Regions from separate parts of the Ruegeria sp. YTSC004 genome, predicted to be linked through region 2. Evidence: riboswitches for the same ligand, from Rfam matches in the RefSeq annotation. Region 2 holds a riboswitch; each other region holds the start of a gene.

Region 1 (4,199 bases), on a different contig from region 2:
GCAATGCTGGAAGCAAGCCTTGGTTTGAATGCGGCTACGGCAGGGATGGACACCGTTCTTGAGTTCAAGCGCTCAGATAACTCTGCGTATGCTCGAGAACAATCTAAGGCAACATCCAATCTTTTAACATTCTCTGCGCTTTATGCTTCATACGTAGATGTTTGCAGACGTATCCGAAAATACTCCAAGCTGGAAAACAGTGAATCTTACACCCGGGGAATTGGAAGGGTAATCGGGAAGAACTCCGGCGCGCATAGTTTTGCCATGGGTCTAAGGAACTTTATTCTACATCATCATTTGGTGGAGCCTGGCATAACCATTTCGATGGGGGAAAGTCGCACGGTGCGACTGCTACTCGATTCAAACGCTTTGCTTTTCGCAGGTTTCAAGTGCAAAGCGGACGCTCGAGAATACATCCGTTCGGACAAAAAGCTGGATGTACTGAAAACGACCACCACTGTAGTCAAAGACGTTGCTAGACTTGTAAGGTTCCATCGGAAGATCGCAGAGAAACGACTACCGGAGGAAAAGTTCGCTCACGACACTTACCTTCACGAACGAACCAGGTTTAGACACCTCCAGAACGCGACGTTCGATCCGGGAGCAATTGTCTAACGGCGCTCAACTGTTTTAGCACGCGTTGTAAGCCCCAGCATTATGTCGGTGGCTCTAGACAGCTCCATTCCGGATGAAGAATTACGTATACTACTGACTACTCTGGCAAACCGGCATCAGAATCTTTCAAATGACAAAATGGCAGTTGTTGCCGACGAAATCGTGCAGCTATTGAAGCAGCGTTCAAGGTATCCGAACACCGGCTCATATCTTGACGGGCGGAAGGTCGAGTGACGGCGCATTCAGGCTGCGACGCGCCTGAAAGCAATCAGCGTTGCTGTGATCATTGCACCAAAATCCACTTGAACCAAAAATCGAGCATCATCCTTGATGGCGTTAAGCCAATGAACAATTTCAACCAACAATCCCGCAACATTCGCAAGCCCACGTACCGATAAAATCTCACTAAACAATTGTTATTTATTAAGAAATTTAATTCCTTTACGCAAGTTCGAAATTGGTACTCGCCTCCACTTCTTTTTCAAACACTTAGCTTTCTGCGCTGCTTTCGCAAATTCGGGCGTATACACTTGGGTATCATGTTCCTACTGGCTTCTGGAACAGCATAACCGTCGCCGTTGATGTCCGGGGTTAAATGTCGAAGCGGTTTGAAAGTAATGCCACACGTGCCAAATCTTTTCCCGCGAACAAACGGCGCGACGCACAATGCGACAGTGGTAGAGGGATGTGCTTTGTCTTTGTCGCGCCTTTGCCCGCTTCCTTAATATTGCCCAAAGGTTCGCACAGAACGCGATTGCCCAAGGCGCGCCTGTTGCGATTGCCGGTCCAGCGATTCCGTTTGCACAACCGCACTACCTGATTGCCAAGCCCGGAAGCGCTCAATCATCCGCGGCTGCGGGGCTGTTTTGCTCCTGGCTTCGTGATCGGATCGCATCGGATGCCGCTGACTGACTTCGGCTGGTCGCTTTTCTGACTTAACCGGTTTTCAATCCTCAGTCGTGCTTGACAAGCCCCCTGCCCGTGCCGCATGTCGCATGCGTTGGTGTCCATCCTCGGATGGATGAAAAGGGAATGTGCCAGCGATGTCATCGCCAAGCACAGCCGCCCCCGCGACCGTGACCGGAGAGGGTGCCCAAAGCCACTGGCCCAATAGGCCGGGAAGGCGGGACATCCGACAGGGCAAACGCTCTGACATCCGCAAGCCGGGAGACCTGCCAGCACCCGAAGTTGAAACCGGGCGGGGTGTTCCGGTGTCGGGTCCATGTCGCACACGTGGCCCGCATGAAACCCCGTCCCCCGTACAAAGGATTAGGGGGATGAGAGACGTGACCGAGACCGCACCAGTCGAATTACTGGTCTGCACGACATGCCGCCGTGGGTTGCCCATCGAAGATGACGCTCAGCGACCCGGCACTTTGCTGCACACAGCGCTTGAACAGGCGGGTTTGCCTGACGGCGTGGACCTGAAGCCGGTGGAATGCCTGTCGAACTGTGATCAGGGATGTTCGATCGTTTTGCGTGGTGGCCCGTCCCGATGGACCTTCGTCTATGAAAACCTCGACGAGGCCGACCATGTCGAGACCATCGTCGAAGGCGTCACCAAATATCTGGCCGCTGAAGACGGTCTGGTGAAATGGCGTGAGCGCCCCGAACATTTCCGCAAAAACTGTGCGGCCCGCATTCCCCCGATTGGAGCCCTGAAATGAGCAATCTTGAAAAACTTCCCGTCACCGTGATCACCGGCTTTCTGGGCTCGGGCAAGACCACGCTGGTCAAGCACCTGATGCAGAACCCGCAGGGCAAGCGTCTGGCTGTGGTCGTCAATGAATTTGGCGATGTTGGCGTCGATGGCGATATCCTGAAATCCTGCGCCATTCCGGATTGCCCGGCGGAAAACATCATGGAACTGGCCAATGGCTGCATCTGCTGCACCGTAGCCGATGACTTCATTCCGACCATCGAGGCACTGATGGCGCTGGAGCCGCGCCCCGATCACATTCTGATTGAAACCTCTGGTCTGGCGCTGCCGAAGCCGCTGCTGAAGGCGTTCGACTGGCCGGATATCCGTTCTAAGATCACCGTTGACGGTGTGATCGCTCTGGCCGATGCCGAGGCCGTCGCCGCCGGGCGCTTCGCTCCGAGTGTCGAAGCCGTGGACGCCCAGCGCCTGGCTGATGACTCGATCGACCACGAAACGCCCCTGTCAGAGGTGTTCGAGGATCAGATCTCGTGCGCCGACATCATCCTGCTGACAAAACCCGATCTGGCGGGCGCCGAAGGTGTGGCGAAAGCCAAAGAAGTCATCGCCGCCGAAGCTCCGCGTCCGCTGCCAGTGGTCGAAGTCGCCGAAGGTGCCGTAGACGTGCGCGTCGTGCTGGGGCTGGAAGCGGCCGCCGAGGATGACATGGATGCCCGTCCGTCGCATCACGATGGCCATCACGACCACGAACACGACGATTTCGAAAGCATCATCGTCGAGTTACCTGAACAGACCGACCCGGCCCAACTGGTCGCCAATATCGAACGTCTGGCCAATGAGCTGAACATCCTGCGCGTCAAAGGCTATGCCGCCGTTCAGGGCAAACCCATGCGTCTGCTGGTGCAGGCCGTTGGTGCCCGCGTACGTCACCAGTATGACCGCCCGTGGGAACCCGGTGAAGAGCGCCGTTCGCGTCTGGTGGTCATCGCCGAACACGACGACATCAAAGAGGCCACGATCCGCGATATCCTCGTGGGCGTGACCGAGGCCGCCGAGTAAGCCATGCACGTCGTCTTCCGCGAAAGCCACGGGCTCGAGGAAACCGAGACCCCGACCGATCTGGGCCAAAGTCCGGCGGATCTGGTGGTGCTGTCCTTTTCGGACAGTGACCTTGGTGCTTTCGCGGCGGGCTGGCATCGCGGTGGCGGGGCCGAAGGGCGAATGCCGACAATGCGGCTGGCCAACCTGACAGCACTGAAACACCCGTTGTCCGTCGACACTTATGTCGAGCAAACGCTCGAGGGCGCCAAGGGCATTCTGATCCGTTTGATCGGCGGCGTGCCTTACTGGTCCTATGGCTTGCAGCAAGTTCTGGCGCTGGCGCAATCCAAGGGGATCGCACTGGCCGTCCTACCTGCCGATGGGCGTGAGGATACGCGGCTGGATGATTACTCCACCCTGCCCGTCTCAACCCTGCGGCGGCTTGCGCATCTGTGTGACACCGGTGGCGAAGTCGCGGCGCAAGCGGCCTTGGCTCAAATGGCGCTTGCGGCGGGGCTTTATGCCGGGCCGGTGATGGGCGCTAAGACCTTGCCAGAGTGCGGCGCGTGGTGCCCGGATCGTGGCGTAGTCCCGGTCGAAACAGCATTCTCGAGCGGCGCGAAGCGTATTCTGGTGACTTTCTATCGTGCTTATCTGACATCTGCAGACACCGCCCCGGTCGCAGCCCTGATCCGCCGATTGCGGGAACGCGGCATCGAAGCTGTAGGCATGTTCGCTCCCTCGCTGAAAGCACCTGCAGCCGCCGATTGGCTGCGCGAGAACATCGCCTCCCTTGAACCGTCGGCCATCATCAACGCCACCGCGTTTTCGGGCAAAGGCGCATCCGGCACCTCTCCACTGGACGCCGCCAATGTGCCGGTGT
Region 2 (4,199 bases):
GCCGCAACGGTCGGCAATGCAGCCAAAGCAAACGACACAGAGGCGATGCCGGTGTAGAGTGACTTTACAAGAGTCATTGTGCTCTCTCTTCTTGTTGAATTTGGGCAATGGGGATGTCTTTGGAAACAGACGGTTTGCGCATCCGTCTGCCAAAACCAAGGGGACCGAAAATGGCGGAGAACAGAAAGAACCCACCGGCAACCAAAACGATCGCCGGGCCGGATGGCGTGTCCGGGAACAGGTAGGACAGGGTCAGGCCGATCCAGCAGCTGGACAAGGCAAATACAAAGCCCAGGACCAGTTGCCCGGTGATCGTACTGGCCCAATAGCGCGCAGCGGTCGCAGGCAGGATCATCAAGCCAACGGCCATCAACGTGCCCAGCGTTTTGAATGCCGCCAGCAGGTTCAGAACCAGCAGCAGCATAAAACCCTGATCAACCAGCCACGGCCGGCGCGTTTGAGTTTCGAAGAAAACCGGATCACAGGTGCTGACAATCAGCGGACGAAGCAGAACGGCGAATGCCAACAATGTTACCGTCGCCACCCCTCCGACAAGGATCATCGACGCGTCGTCGATCCCAAGGATTGATCCGAACAGGAAGCTTTTTAGTGGGACTGCGGACCCTGCTGCAGACAGAATAAAGATACCCACCGCCAGTGCGATCAGATACAGCGAGGCAAGGCTGGCATCGCTGCGCAGGATCGTCCGGCGTGCGAGAAAGGCGGTCAAAATGGCGACGCCAACACCCGCGATAAGCCCTCCGACCAGCAGTGACATGACTGACAAGCCCGCCGTGACAAAGCCGATGACGATGCCTGGCGTAATCGCATGGGCCATGGCCTCACCAGCCAGCGATAGGCGACGCAGAACAAGAAATGCCCCAACCGGCGCGACCGAAGCCGACAAAACCGTGGTTGCCACAAAAGCGCGACGCATGAAGGCAAAGCTCCACATTTCGACGATCAGGTCATACATTGGCGTGCTCCGCTGTTGAATGGGTGCCACGGAACATCCAGGACGCCTGACTTTCCGAGAGGTATCCTTGCGCAACCAGCCGGTCTGGTGTCAGAACGTCATTCACCGGTCCATGGGTCGCCTCTTGCCCGCCCAAAAGCAGCGCGTGGCTGCAATAGTCCAGTACCGAGGAAAGATCGTGCACCACCAAAACCACCGCGCGCCCCTCATCGCGCCATCGGCGTATAATCGACAGCAGATGCGCCTCAGTACTTTGGTCGACGGCGGCAAACGGTTCATCCAGCAGGATCAGCGGCGCGTCCTGCATGATAACTCGCGCGAACAGCGCGCGCTGCAGTTGCCCGCCCGATAGCATATGCAGAGGCCGGTCAGCGATATCCAGTACCCCGGCCTCATCCAGCGCGGCGGCCATCCGGTCACGCGCCGCGGCGTCCAGCCCGGTACGATAACCAAAGCCGCGCCAGGCCCCCATCGCGGCAAGATCCCTCACACGGATGGGAAATCGGCGGTCGAATTCGGTCATCTGCGCCAGGTAACCGATGTCACCAGGACGGCCCTGCGGCCAAGTCAAACTGCCCGAAAGCGGATCCATCAAGCCCAGCAGCATCTTTACAAAAGTGCTCTTGCCCGACCCGTTCGCACCAAGAACGGCCAGGGTTGTCCCAGCCGCGATATCCATGGAGAGGCGGTGAAACAATGTCAGGTCGCGGTAGCCCAACGTCAGATCGCGGATTTGTAAAACGGCCGACATCAAATCACCGCGTAAATCGCGAGCCACAAGATCGCCGACAGCGCCAGAGCCCCCGCGACCAGCACCGGAACACTGAATTCCGTCAAGCACTTACCCCTTTGGGTGTCAGCTTTTTGCAATGACAACGGCAACGCCTCCTGTGTTCGGACAGGGGCAAAGCGAGCGCAAGTTCGTGCACGGTACGGACCGCTTGAAACATTGTCATCTCCCTCTGGGACACCCCGCCCAGGTTCATAAATTTCGGATGGCAGGTCTCCTGACTTGCGGGTCAAAGCTGTCCCGATCCTTCCCAGGCTATTGCCCAGTGGACGATCTCGGGTCGCTCGCCGCCTACAGTTGCGGGGGCAGTCACGGAATTGGTCTTTTCACAGAACCGCACCGTATTCCCTTTTATCCCTGACCGCAGAATACAGTCGGGAACCATCACGTGGACCAAATACGAATTGATTTGATTCGACAAGAGCGCGAACCAATCGGTGATGGCAATTTGTACCAGGCTCCAATCGGCCAAAAAAATTCTACGATAAGGGTGCTAGCAATGGCAGTGACTTCGCGGGGCTCACTCAGAAGTTTTCAGCCTGGGTCTTGCAACGACCGGAACGCATAAACCTGCCAATACTTTGTTCGATTGGCTGCGGCGGCTCAAAGTTCCTCGACACACTCTTGACGACAGATACGCTTCGAAAGCTCACAGGCCCGAGCACAAAATACAAGAGTGGGTTTTGATTAAATGCTGTAACGGAAAGAAATTGATGGCCTTCGCAGCATTGCAGTTTTACCAGTGGTTCTTTTTCATTCCGGCATAAGCCTGTTCAGTGGAGGTTTTTTTTGGCGTAGACGTTTTCTTCGTTATCAGCGGATATCTAATAACCTCTATTATCCTTGATGATCTTGGAAAAAATAGCTTCTTTCTTTTGAAGTTCTACGAGCGTCGGGACCGACGGATCTTGCCTGCCCTGAGTGTCGTCGTACTGGTGTGTATTCCTATCGCTTGGTTTACCATGCTGCCCGATCCACTGGAAAACTTCGGCCAGAGTGTCGTGGCCACGATGTTCTCTCTGAATAATGTTCTTCTCACGCTAACAAGTGGATACTGGGACCTCGCGTCCGAGTTCAAACCTCTGGTTCACACATGGAGCCTGGCAGTTGAAGAACAGTTTTACATAGTTTTTCCGCTTTTGCTTATGGCCCTGTACCCGGTACTTAAACACAGAACGGATCTGCTGGTTTGGGCTATCATCGGGTCCAGTTTCCTGGCGAGCGTACTGTTGGTTCAAACCCACCCGGAGAGCACATTTTATCTTCTGCATACACGCGCCTGGGAACTCGGATTCGGTGCATTGGGGGCATGTTGGGAAAATAAGCGCAAGGTTAGAGCGAGCAACAGTCTTTCGCTACTTGGCCTTATAGCGGTGATTGCATCTATGGTGATCTTTGACGGGACCATGCAACACCCGTCATACCTGACAGCCGTTCCGGTCGTCGGGTCTTTGCTCGTTCTCCTCTATGCAAAGGAAGGCACTTTTGTCGCCAAACTGCTGAGCATCAGAATTCTGGTTGGCATTGGCCTGATCAGCTACAGCCTGTATCTCTGGCACCAACCAATTTTCGCATTTGCGCGCATTGCGAGCTTTGAGGAACCCAGCCCGTATTTTCTTGCCAGCTTGATACCATTTGCATTCCTTTTGTCCTATCTGACCTGGCGTTTTGTCGAACAACCGTTTCGCAACAAAAACGCGATCTCTCTTTCACGCCTTGTTGTTTCGTGCACCGCAGTGACCGCAACGCTGTGTGCTGTTGGGCTTTCGCTGTATCTCGGCCAAGGCTTCCCTACACGCGTTTTCGACACGGATCGAGAGGTCGCAGCGGGGATGCACATTTGGTATAATCACCGCATCAGCCAATACGACGCAGATAAGTTTGATACGAACAGCGGCATCAACGTTTTGATTGTCGGAAACAGTCAGGCCCGTGATTTTGCGAATATTCTCATTGAGATGGGCATAATGAAGGATGCAAATCTAATTTATCGCGACGCGCTCAATGTTTGCGAGCCCAGGCTTTGGGACGATGACACAAAATCTTTGATACAAAATGCTGACGCGACTTTCTTGCCAATCGTCAACCTTTCTGGCGCTTGCAAACTCTTTCTTGAAAACGGGCTTGCCGCGCAACACAATATCGTCTTCGTCGGCCCCAAACACTTTGGTTACAATCTCAATGCATTCACCTTACTGCCCAGATATGGTCGGCCAAACTATACGACGAAGGTATTCGAAGAAATAGTTGAGGCAAACAGGCAGAATGCGTCGGTCATACCGGCTGGTTTGTATGTCGATATCATCAGCTACGCGACCACAAATGGGAATCAGATCCATGTTTTCGATCAAAATGGAGACATTATTTCTGCGGACCGAGTGCATATTACCCAAGCCGGAGCCCAATTCTTTGCTTTATTGATGAAAGACCATC
Region 3 (4,199 bases), on a different contig from region 2:
ATATTCGGAACAACCAGAATGTCTGCGACCCCCGCGACCGGTGAGGTGATGCCTTTTGTCCGCGCGGCGTTCAGATCAACCGCATTGTCCATTGCCAGAGGGCCATCGACCAGCCCGCCGGTGATTTGTCCACGCTCGGCCATTTTCGACAACAGCGCCGCATCGACAGACGACGGTAAATGCGGGTTGATGGTCTCAACCGCCGACAAGACGCCAACCTTGGGCATCTCGATGCCAATAGAATGCGCAAGATGGATGGCGTTCTGAACAATATCGGCCTTGGTTTCGAGATCCGGTGCAATATTCACCGCCGCATCAGTAACCATGATGGGCCGGGACATGCCCGGCACGTCCATGACGAACACATGCGACAAGCGTCGCCCGGTCCTCAGGCCGTTTTCGCGGCGAAGAACGGCGCGTAGAAGGACATCTGTGTGCAAGTGACCTTTCATCAGCATCCGGGCCTTACCTTCAACGACCAGTCCGACCGCGCGTTGGGCGGCCACTTCGTGGTCTCGCGCTTCAATGATTTCCACTCCGGACAAATCGGCCCCAAGCTGGGCGGCAGCGGCGGTGATTTTGTCCGGGTCGCCCACCAAAATCGGAGTAATGATGCCGTTTTCCAACGCGAGCAATGCCCCGCCTAGCGAATTCGGCTCTTCCGGGGCGACGATCGCTGTGGCCATCGGGTCCAGAGGACGTGCCTTTTCCAACAAAGCGTCGAAGTGCCGGTGACGCTGAACGATCAGTCCCGGTACCTCGACCGAGTCGAAGGTCAAATGCCGCGACGGTGGCGTGACCTGTACGGTGCCGCTTAGGATCAATGCGTTATCCCCGACCCGGCGCACTTCGGCGGAACAGGTCAGGTCGCCGTCTTCACGCTTTTCTGTAACAGCCACAAAGGCAGTCAGTTCTTCGCCCGCCAAAACCGAAGCATGAAAACTCAGATCCGCCCGACGTGTTTGCGTACCGGCCCCCGGCAAGATGTTCCCAATGACTGCGGCCACCAGACCAGCAGGCCACAAAGCGGGCGCGACAGCCTCGGGGCGCCCATCTCCATCACCGTCATAGGCTGCCAGGTTCAGCGGGTTGTGGTCGCCCGAAGCGGAGGCAAACGCGTACAAGTCGTCCACGGTGCACAATCGGGTGACCTGCGCCTTGTCGCCTACCTTCAGTTGAGAATAGGTTCTGTTTTCTTGAATTTTCATCTTGCCTGGCTTTGTTTTTGAATGTGCGTTCGTCGTTTCAAACATTGGATGTTCGCCCCCCCCGGAACCAGAACATATCCACCTTTGCCCCTACATTTCTGCGATGCAGCGTAGTCAGATCGTTGGCAAATGACAAATGACCTCTGTGCGTGGGGCGCTGAGTATTATCGCTTGACCCAAAATCGGAACTCGGGCAAGCATCACCGCGATGGTTCCCTGTGGTTCGCCAAGGGATGAAAAGGGAATACGGTGAGGTTGCCAACAAGCGCCAAGTCCGTGACTGCCCCCGCAACTGTAAGCGGTGAGCGACGCCAAATACCCACTGACCCCAAATGGGTCGGGAAGGATGGCCAAGCCACGACCCGCAAGTCAGGAGACCTACCATCCGATGTTCAACCAACCCGGGGCGGGGCGTCCTGGAAGGAGGCTTTATGACACGTCTAAGACGTGATGACATGATTGGCACCTTCTGTCCGCGCTTGGCAACAGGCGGAGTGGGCCATGTCGATCAGTCCTGATCATTTCCTTCTGATTTGCGAGACCTGCGAGGGCTCTGACCGGGCGGATTCATTGCGCGCTGCGCTTGCAAGCAAGCTTCCATCCAGTTTTGGCATCCGCAGCGTTTCCTGCATGGCCGGTTGCGGTCGGCCCACAACCGTCGGGTTTCAGGCATTCGACAAAGCGCAGTACCTTTTCGGTGACATCCAATCGGCTGAGGACTTGGATGCTTTGGCCGAATTTGCACGTCAATACCATCGCAGCGGTGACGGTTGGACCAACGCATCGCAGCGCCCGCCTGCCCTTCTTGATAAGATCCTGGCGCGCCTGCCACGGCTAAAGCTGGAGACAAGCGCATGACCTGCGGAGCTTTCCTTGAGGCGCGCGGGCTGGAGTATTACGCCCTGAACGGCGACGTACTGCTGCAAAACGTCAATTTCGAACTGAATGAAGGGGCAACCCTGGCAATTGCGGGCCCAAACGGTGCGGGCAAGACAACGTTGCTGAATCTTTTGTGCGGCGGTGAAGAGATTGTGCTGGGGGACGTTTTGGTAAAGGGGCGCAGTCTTCGGCAGCTTTCGGCGATGGACCGCGCCCGAATGATCGCCGTAGTCAGTCAGCAGGAATCGCCGGACGGGCGTTTGTTTCTGCGCGACTACGTGGCCCTCGGGCAAATCCCGATCCGTGCCGACCGATCTGCCGCTGAGCACGCCTTGGAATTGGACCGCATCCTGAAACTGACCGGACTCGTCGCCCTCGCAGACAAACGGATGGCCGTGCTATCTGGCGGGGAACGCCAGCGTGCTCATATCGCAAGGGCGCTGGCGCAGAACCCCTCACTGCTGTTTTTGGATGAGCCGACGAACCATCTGGACCCGGACGCCAAGGGACGCATGCTGTCGTTGGTGGCCGAGCTGGGCATTACGGTCGTCATGATCGTCCATGATCTGGTCATGATCCCCGAATTCGCGACCCATGTCGCGTTGATGAAATCCACGCGCCTGACCGGTTTCGGCCCGGTGCACGAAGTGCTGACACCCGAAAGGGTCCGTGAAACGTTTGGTGTCGATTTTCTTAGCTTTCAGCACGAAGGCCGCATGATCCCGGCACTGGATATCCGAAGAACCACTACCTCAAACTAGGAAAAACAACATGAACAAAACTCTCTGGTGCGCAGCACTGATCAGCGGCCTTGCAAGTGCCGTAACAGCGCACGAGATCACTGTCGACAATTGTGGCGAGCCGATGGTGTTTGAAACTCAGCCCGAGCGGCTGGTCGTGCACGACATGAACATGACCGACATGGCTTTTGCACTGGGTTTGCAGGACAAGATCGTGGGCCTGACGGGCATCACCGGCTGGTACAAAACCAGCCCCGAGTTTGAAACCCTGCGCGGCGACATCCCGGAACTTGCGCCCAAGTATCCAACAGTAGAAAATCTGGTCGCTGTCGAACCCGACCTTTTCTTTGCGGGCTGGTACTATGGCATGAAGCCGGGCGGTGACGTGACCCCCGACACGCTTGCGCCGTTTGGCATCAAAACGATGATCCTGACGGAAAGCTGCGTACATCTGGATAAGGATCGCCCCGAAGCCAGCATGGACTTGCTGTTCACGGACGTCCTTCGCTTGGGCAAAGTCATGCGCGTTGAAGACAAGGCAGAAGAGCTGGTTTCCGGCTGGAAAGAGGAACTGTCCGCAATTGAAACACAGACAGCCGACCTGCCGAAACCCCGCGTTTTCCTGCTGGACGGCCCCGCCGATGCCCCGTTTACGGCTGGCAAGTTTGCCATTCCCGACGCGATGATTGCTGCCGCTGGCGGCGAGAACGTCACCCATGACATGGACACCAGCTGGGGACGTTCCTCGTGGGAGGCTGTCGCCGCTTCGAACCCGGAATTCCTGGTTTTACTTGATTATCAAACTGGAAATGGCGCCGCAGATACCTTCAAGTTCCTAAAGGACCATCCCGTGATGTCTCAGACGGACGCGGTCAAGAACGAACGCTGGATTGGTCTGCGCTACGAGGAACTGACACCCGGACCGGCAAATATCGAAGCAATTTCGAAAATGGCCAAAGCCATGCACCCGGGCCTGAACTGATATGGGCCGACTTGGCCTTACACTCTTGCTGGGGGCGGCTGTATTGGCCGCCCTTTTGCTAACCTCAACGGTCTACGGGACCACATCCATTCCGGCCTCTGACGCACTGGCGGGTGTCTTATTGGGCACGGGGATGGTGGAAGGGGAAATGTCTCCGCTCCACCGCATCGTGTTTGACCTGCGCTTACCACGCGCGCTGTTTGCCGCCGTGATCGGTGCCGGGCTGGGCATCGTCGGCGTTGTCCTGCAAACCACCACACGCAACGATCTGGCGGACCCGTTTCTGTTCGGCCTGTCCTCTGGCGCTGCGGCGGGAGCAGTCTTTGTCATTACAGTAACCGGAGATGTGCTGGGCTTTTGGACCCTGCCACTGGCCGCGTTTTTTGGAGG
Region 4 (4,199 bases), on a different contig from region 2:
TCGGCGACTGGGTATTGGCGGATGATCATAACCGCGTTCAACAGCTGCTGGAACGCCGCAGCCTTTTGAAACGCCGCGCCGCCGGAACCGGGGCCCAGGCTCAGTTGATTGCTGCTAATGTGGATGTGCTGTTCATCGTCAGTTCCTGCAATGCTGACTTCAATCTGGCCCGACTGGAACGGTATTTGGCTTTGGCACACCAGGCCGGGTGCTATCCGGTGATCGTTCTAACCAAGGCCGATACCTGCGCCGATCCTGATAATTTCTCCAAAGCAGCCGAGTCGCTGGCTCCGTTTTTGACCGTGCTGGCTATCAATGCTTTGGATGCCCTGGACGTGCAGCAAGTTCTGTCCTGGTGCTCCACCGGGCAGACTGCCGCAATGGTCGGCTCATCCGGTGTCGGCAAGACAACATTGGTCAACGCCATGACTGGTCTGGATGAGGCAACGTCCGGTATTCGCGAGGACGACGCGCGCGGGCGGCACACGACAACTGCCCGCGCGTTGCATCCGATGCGGAACGGAGGCTGGCTGGTCGATACACCCGGCATGCGGGCTTTGCGGTTGCTGGATGCACAAGATGGCGTCGATGAGGTCTTTTCCGACATTCTGGAATTGGCCCAAACCTGCCGCTTTTCCGATTGTCAGCATCAGGCCGAGCCGGGATGCGCTGTGCAGGATGCGATTTCCACCGGATCCCTTGACACAGAGCGGCTAGAGCGTTGGCGAAAACTGCGGCGCGAGGATGAAAGGAACTCGGAAACCGTGGCGCAGTCTCGTGCGCGCGACAAGGCCTTTGGTAAGATGGTACGATCGGTGATGCAGGACAAGAAATCCCGCAAAAATCTGTAAATACCGACTCAGGCGATCAACCGGGGCCATATGTTTGCATTTCGGCGCGCAAATGCGCCGATGTGACCGACCTCGGCCAATCCAAAGTCTTTCGGCGACAACTGATGCCGGCGGGCTTTGGGACCGTAAAGATCGGCCAGGCGCCAAACCGCGTTCGGGGGCACCACCTGATCATCGTCCATTGTGAACAGATCAACAGGTGTTTCCGACGCGGACCAACGGGCGTCTGGAAGGCTTTTGCCGATATCCGGCACGTAGCTCAGCGCAGCGGTGCACCATTTACGCCACTGCCAGTAGACACGTGCCGGAAGGTCCGAGCCGAACCCAAGTGCCTTGCCCGGCAGGTATCCCAATGCCTTAACCAGCAATGGCGGGTGGGCATACCAGAACATTGTCGCCAGTGCGCGATACGGCCAGGGGTGGTCGGATACCGTCACCAAACCTGAACAGACACAGATCATCCGGTCGATCTGCTCAATATCGGGCTGAATTGGCCCCAGCATTCCACCCACCGAATGGCCAATGCTCCACTGCTGGGCGGCGGGAAATCTGCGTCGCATTTCAGCGCGAGCAGCGGGCATGTCGATCAACGCCCAGTCAGCCATCGTGGCCTGCGAATCGCGCAGGCGCCCGTGTAGAGAGTGGCCAAAATCGCGATAGTCATAGGTCAGACAGGCCATACCCTGTTCTTCCACCAACCACCGCGCAAAATGCTGGTAATAGTCGCGCGGTACGCCTGTGGCTGCATGGACTACAACCGCCACATCAGGTGCCGAGGCAGGCATATACAGCCGTGCCGACAGTTCGGCCTCTCCGGCAGAAAACGTGAAGTCTTCGGTCAAAACGACCGGAGTGTTGTCCAACATGGTGCCCTCGCAAGCATCTGAACTATTCGGTTCACATATGGCATATCGGCGCTTTTGCGCGACTAGAGTCAACAGATTTTCAAAGTGACCAAGCGTCCACTTGAACGATGGAAAACAGCCCGCTTGACTCAAGCCACCTACAACCGCTAGCGATGAGGTGATGGTTCTCGTCCTTATATTGGGGCGGGATGAAAAGGGAACTCGGTGCGGTCCAGCCCGGCAAAGCCGGAACGGACCAAGGCCGCGACTGCCCCCGCAACTGTAAGCGGTAAGCAATGCCGAAATACCACTGGCCGAAAGGCTGGGAAGGTCGGCAAAGCAATGACCCGCAAGTCAGGAGACCTGCCATCAAAGTAAAAACCGAAACTCGGGCGGGGTGTCCGGGCAGGCCTTCAGTACGCTGAGTTCCCTGTTCCACGTCCCCCGCTCACCGCGCGGAGGGCGCATTATGATCTGGAAGACAACGACCCACGAATTCACCGCCACCCTGTGCCAGAAAACGGGGAAAACCTGCCCCGCATTGGCCCAAATGGCTCGGTCATTGGCCGAGGCGATGGCAACAGCACGACCAATGACGACCAGCGAATTTGAGGTGGACGGCTCCAGCGAACTGACCCATTGCGATGAGGGTTGCACCGCACGGTTTCGCGCCAGCCCGGCCCGGATCAGGGTCTATTGCGGGGCAAACACAGGCGACTCAGCCGACACGCTGGACGAATACGCCGATATGATGTTCGGCCCTGACTTTTCCACTCTGCCTGCTGGTGTTTTGGCGGCCTTGCCTTGCGCCATGCTTCAGGCATCGGCCCTTGCACCGCGTCCATCGCATCAGGTTGTTCAACAAGCCACGGCCTGATCCTAGTTCACTGATCGCTCTGGGCCGGTTTCATGGCCCAAGCCATCTGCTCATCCGTTTCCACCGCGCATGGTCGGGCCAAGCGCAGCCGGTTTAGCGCGTGGTTTGGATCTTCGCCGCTTTCCACCATGAGCCTCAGCGCGACCATCCCCGACCGCCCACAACCGCCCCGGCAATGCACCAGCACGCGTCCACCGTCGGACAGAACCTGCCGGGCGGCTGCGCTGGCTTGGGGCCAAAGAGTTTCGATTGGCAGGGGCGGTGTGCCAAAATCCTCGACCGGAAGATGCACCCAGGTCGCGGACCTGCTTTGAACGTCTCGACCAAAACCGCCTGCGCCGACCTGCCGCATCTCGGCCTCGGTGGTCATTGAAATCACCAGATCAGGGTTCCAGTCCTGTATCACCCTCAGATCGTCGACATACCCACCGCCGCCGCCCGGCAAGGGGGACAGCGCCAAGATGCCTGAGCCAACAGGCAGCGCGTAGATCGCAAATTTTGCCAAAGCTAATGCTCCTACTGCCACCGGCCCACCAAATTTTGACAGCTGGTTTATCCCGCTTACAGACGCTGTCCAAACCGAAATTCCACAAAGCCTGCTGTGGACGTGGGCGGCCCGGGTCTCTACGCTGCATTTCTGACACGAATCTGACAGAGCAGACATGACCGAAACGCCCAGCCCCGCCTATCAGGTTCTTGCCCGCAAGTACCGCCCCGAAACCTTTGCTGATCTGGTTGGACAGGACGCAATGGTACGCACGCTGAAAAACGCGTTCGAAGCGGATCGGATCGCGCAGGCCTTTATCATGACCGGTATTCGCGGCACCGGCAAAACCACCACTGCCCGGATTATCGCCAAAGGTATGAACTGCATCGGCCCCGATGGCGAAGGCAAGCCAACGACCGAACCTTGCGGCCAGTGCGAACATTGTGTGGCCATCATGGAAGGACGCCATGTCGACGTGATGGAGATGGACGCCGCCAGCCGGACCGGTGTGAACGACATTCGCGAGATTATCGACAGTGTCCGATATCGTGCCGCCAGTGCGCGTTATAAGATTTACATCATCGACGAAGTTCACATGCTGTCGACCAGCGCCTTCAATGCGCTGCTCAAAACGCTCGAGGAACCGCCTGAGCATGTGAAGTTCATCTTTGCGACGACCGAAATCCGCAAGGTCCCGGTGACAGTGCTGTCGCGCTGCCAGCGGTTTGACCTGCGGCGGATCGAACCCGAAGATATGATCGGTCTGCTCAACAAGATCGCCGCGGCGGAAAACGCACAGATCGCCGAAGACGCGCTTGCTTTGATCACACGTGCGGCCGAAGGCTCTGCCCGCGATGCGACCTCGCTGTTGGATCAGGCGATCTCACATGGTGCAGGGGAAACCAGCGCCGATCAGGTTCGGGCAATGTTGGGCCTTGCAGATCGCGGGCGCGTGCTGGATCTGATGGACATGATCCTGCGTGGCGATGCGGCTGGGGCATTGACTGAGTTGAGCGGCCAGTATGCCGAAGGGGCCGACCCGCTGGCCGTGCTGCGCGATCTGGCCGAGATCACCCATTGGGTTTCCGTGGTCAAAATCACGCCCGATGCCGCCGATGACCCCACCGTCTCACCGGATG

Evidence for each region. A riboswitch is a leader RNA that binds a small molecule or an ion and turns the genes downstream of it on or off. The one in region 2 is predicted to bind cobalamin.
Region 1: linked by a shared signal. The riboswitch ahead of AC2FFP_RS17145 (DUF1636 family protein) and the one ahead of AC2FFP_RS22085 (metal ABC transporter ATP-binding protein) in region 2 are both predicted to bind cobalamin.
Region 3: linked by a shared signal. The riboswitch ahead of AC2FFP_RS12705 (DUF1636 family protein) and the one ahead of AC2FFP_RS22085 (metal ABC transporter ATP-binding protein) in region 2 are both predicted to bind cobalamin.
Region 4: linked by a shared signal. The riboswitch ahead of AC2FFP_RS15445 (hypothetical protein) and the one ahead of AC2FFP_RS22085 (metal ABC transporter ATP-binding protein) in region 2 are both predicted to bind cobalamin.

The regions. Positions count from the first base shown of each region.
Region 1 covers NZ_JBXWMJ010000009.1:219,011-223,209, reverse strand. The annotation lists gene AC2FFP_RS17155 (hypothetical protein) at 1-615, shown strand, start outside; gene AC2FFP_RS17150 (hypothetical protein) at 858-1,028, opposite strand; cobalamin riboswitch at 1,600-1,809, shown strand; gene AC2FFP_RS17145 (DUF1636 family protein) at 1,893-2,282, shown strand; gene cobW (cobalamin biosynthesis protein CobW) at 2,279-3,334, shown strand; gene cobN (cobaltochelatase subunit CobN) at 3,338-4,199, shown strand, end outside.
Region 2 covers NZ_JBXWMJ010000021.1:10,693-14,891, forward strand. The annotation lists gene AC2FFP_RS22075 (metal ABC transporter solute-binding protein, Zn/Mn family) at 1-77, opposite strand, end outside; gene AC2FFP_RS22080 (metal ABC transporter permease) at 74-976, opposite strand; gene AC2FFP_RS22085 (metal ABC transporter ATP-binding protein) at 969-1,817, opposite strand; cobalamin riboswitch at 1,957-2,167, opposite strand; gene AC2FFP_RS22090 (acyltransferase family protein) at 2,543-4,199, shown strand, end outside.
Region 3 covers NZ_JBXWMJ010000006.1:153,022-157,220, reverse strand. The annotation lists gene AC2FFP_RS12710 (bifunctional enoyl-CoA hydratase/phosphate acetyltransferase) at 1-1,208, opposite strand, end outside; cobalamin riboswitch at 1,403-1,608, shown strand; gene AC2FFP_RS12705 (DUF1636 family protein) at 1,710-2,066, shown strand; gene AC2FFP_RS12700 (ABC transporter ATP-binding protein) at 2,063-2,848, shown strand; gene AC2FFP_RS12695 (ABC transporter substrate-binding protein) at 2,859-3,809, shown strand; gene AC2FFP_RS12690 (FecCD family ABC transporter permease) at 3,811-4,199, shown strand, end outside.
Region 4 covers NZ_JBXWMJ010000008.1:145,272-149,470, reverse strand. The annotation lists gene rsgA (ribosome small subunit-dependent GTPase A) at 1-851, shown strand, start outside; gene AC2FFP_RS15450 (alpha/beta hydrolase family protein) at 860-1,717, opposite strand; cobalamin riboswitch at 1,862-2,081, shown strand; gene AC2FFP_RS15445 (hypothetical protein) at 2,166-2,573, shown strand; gene AC2FFP_RS15440 (protein-tyrosine phosphatase family protein) at 2,581-3,078, opposite strand; gene AC2FFP_RS15435 (DNA polymerase III subunit gamma/tau) at 3,236-4,199, shown strand, end outside.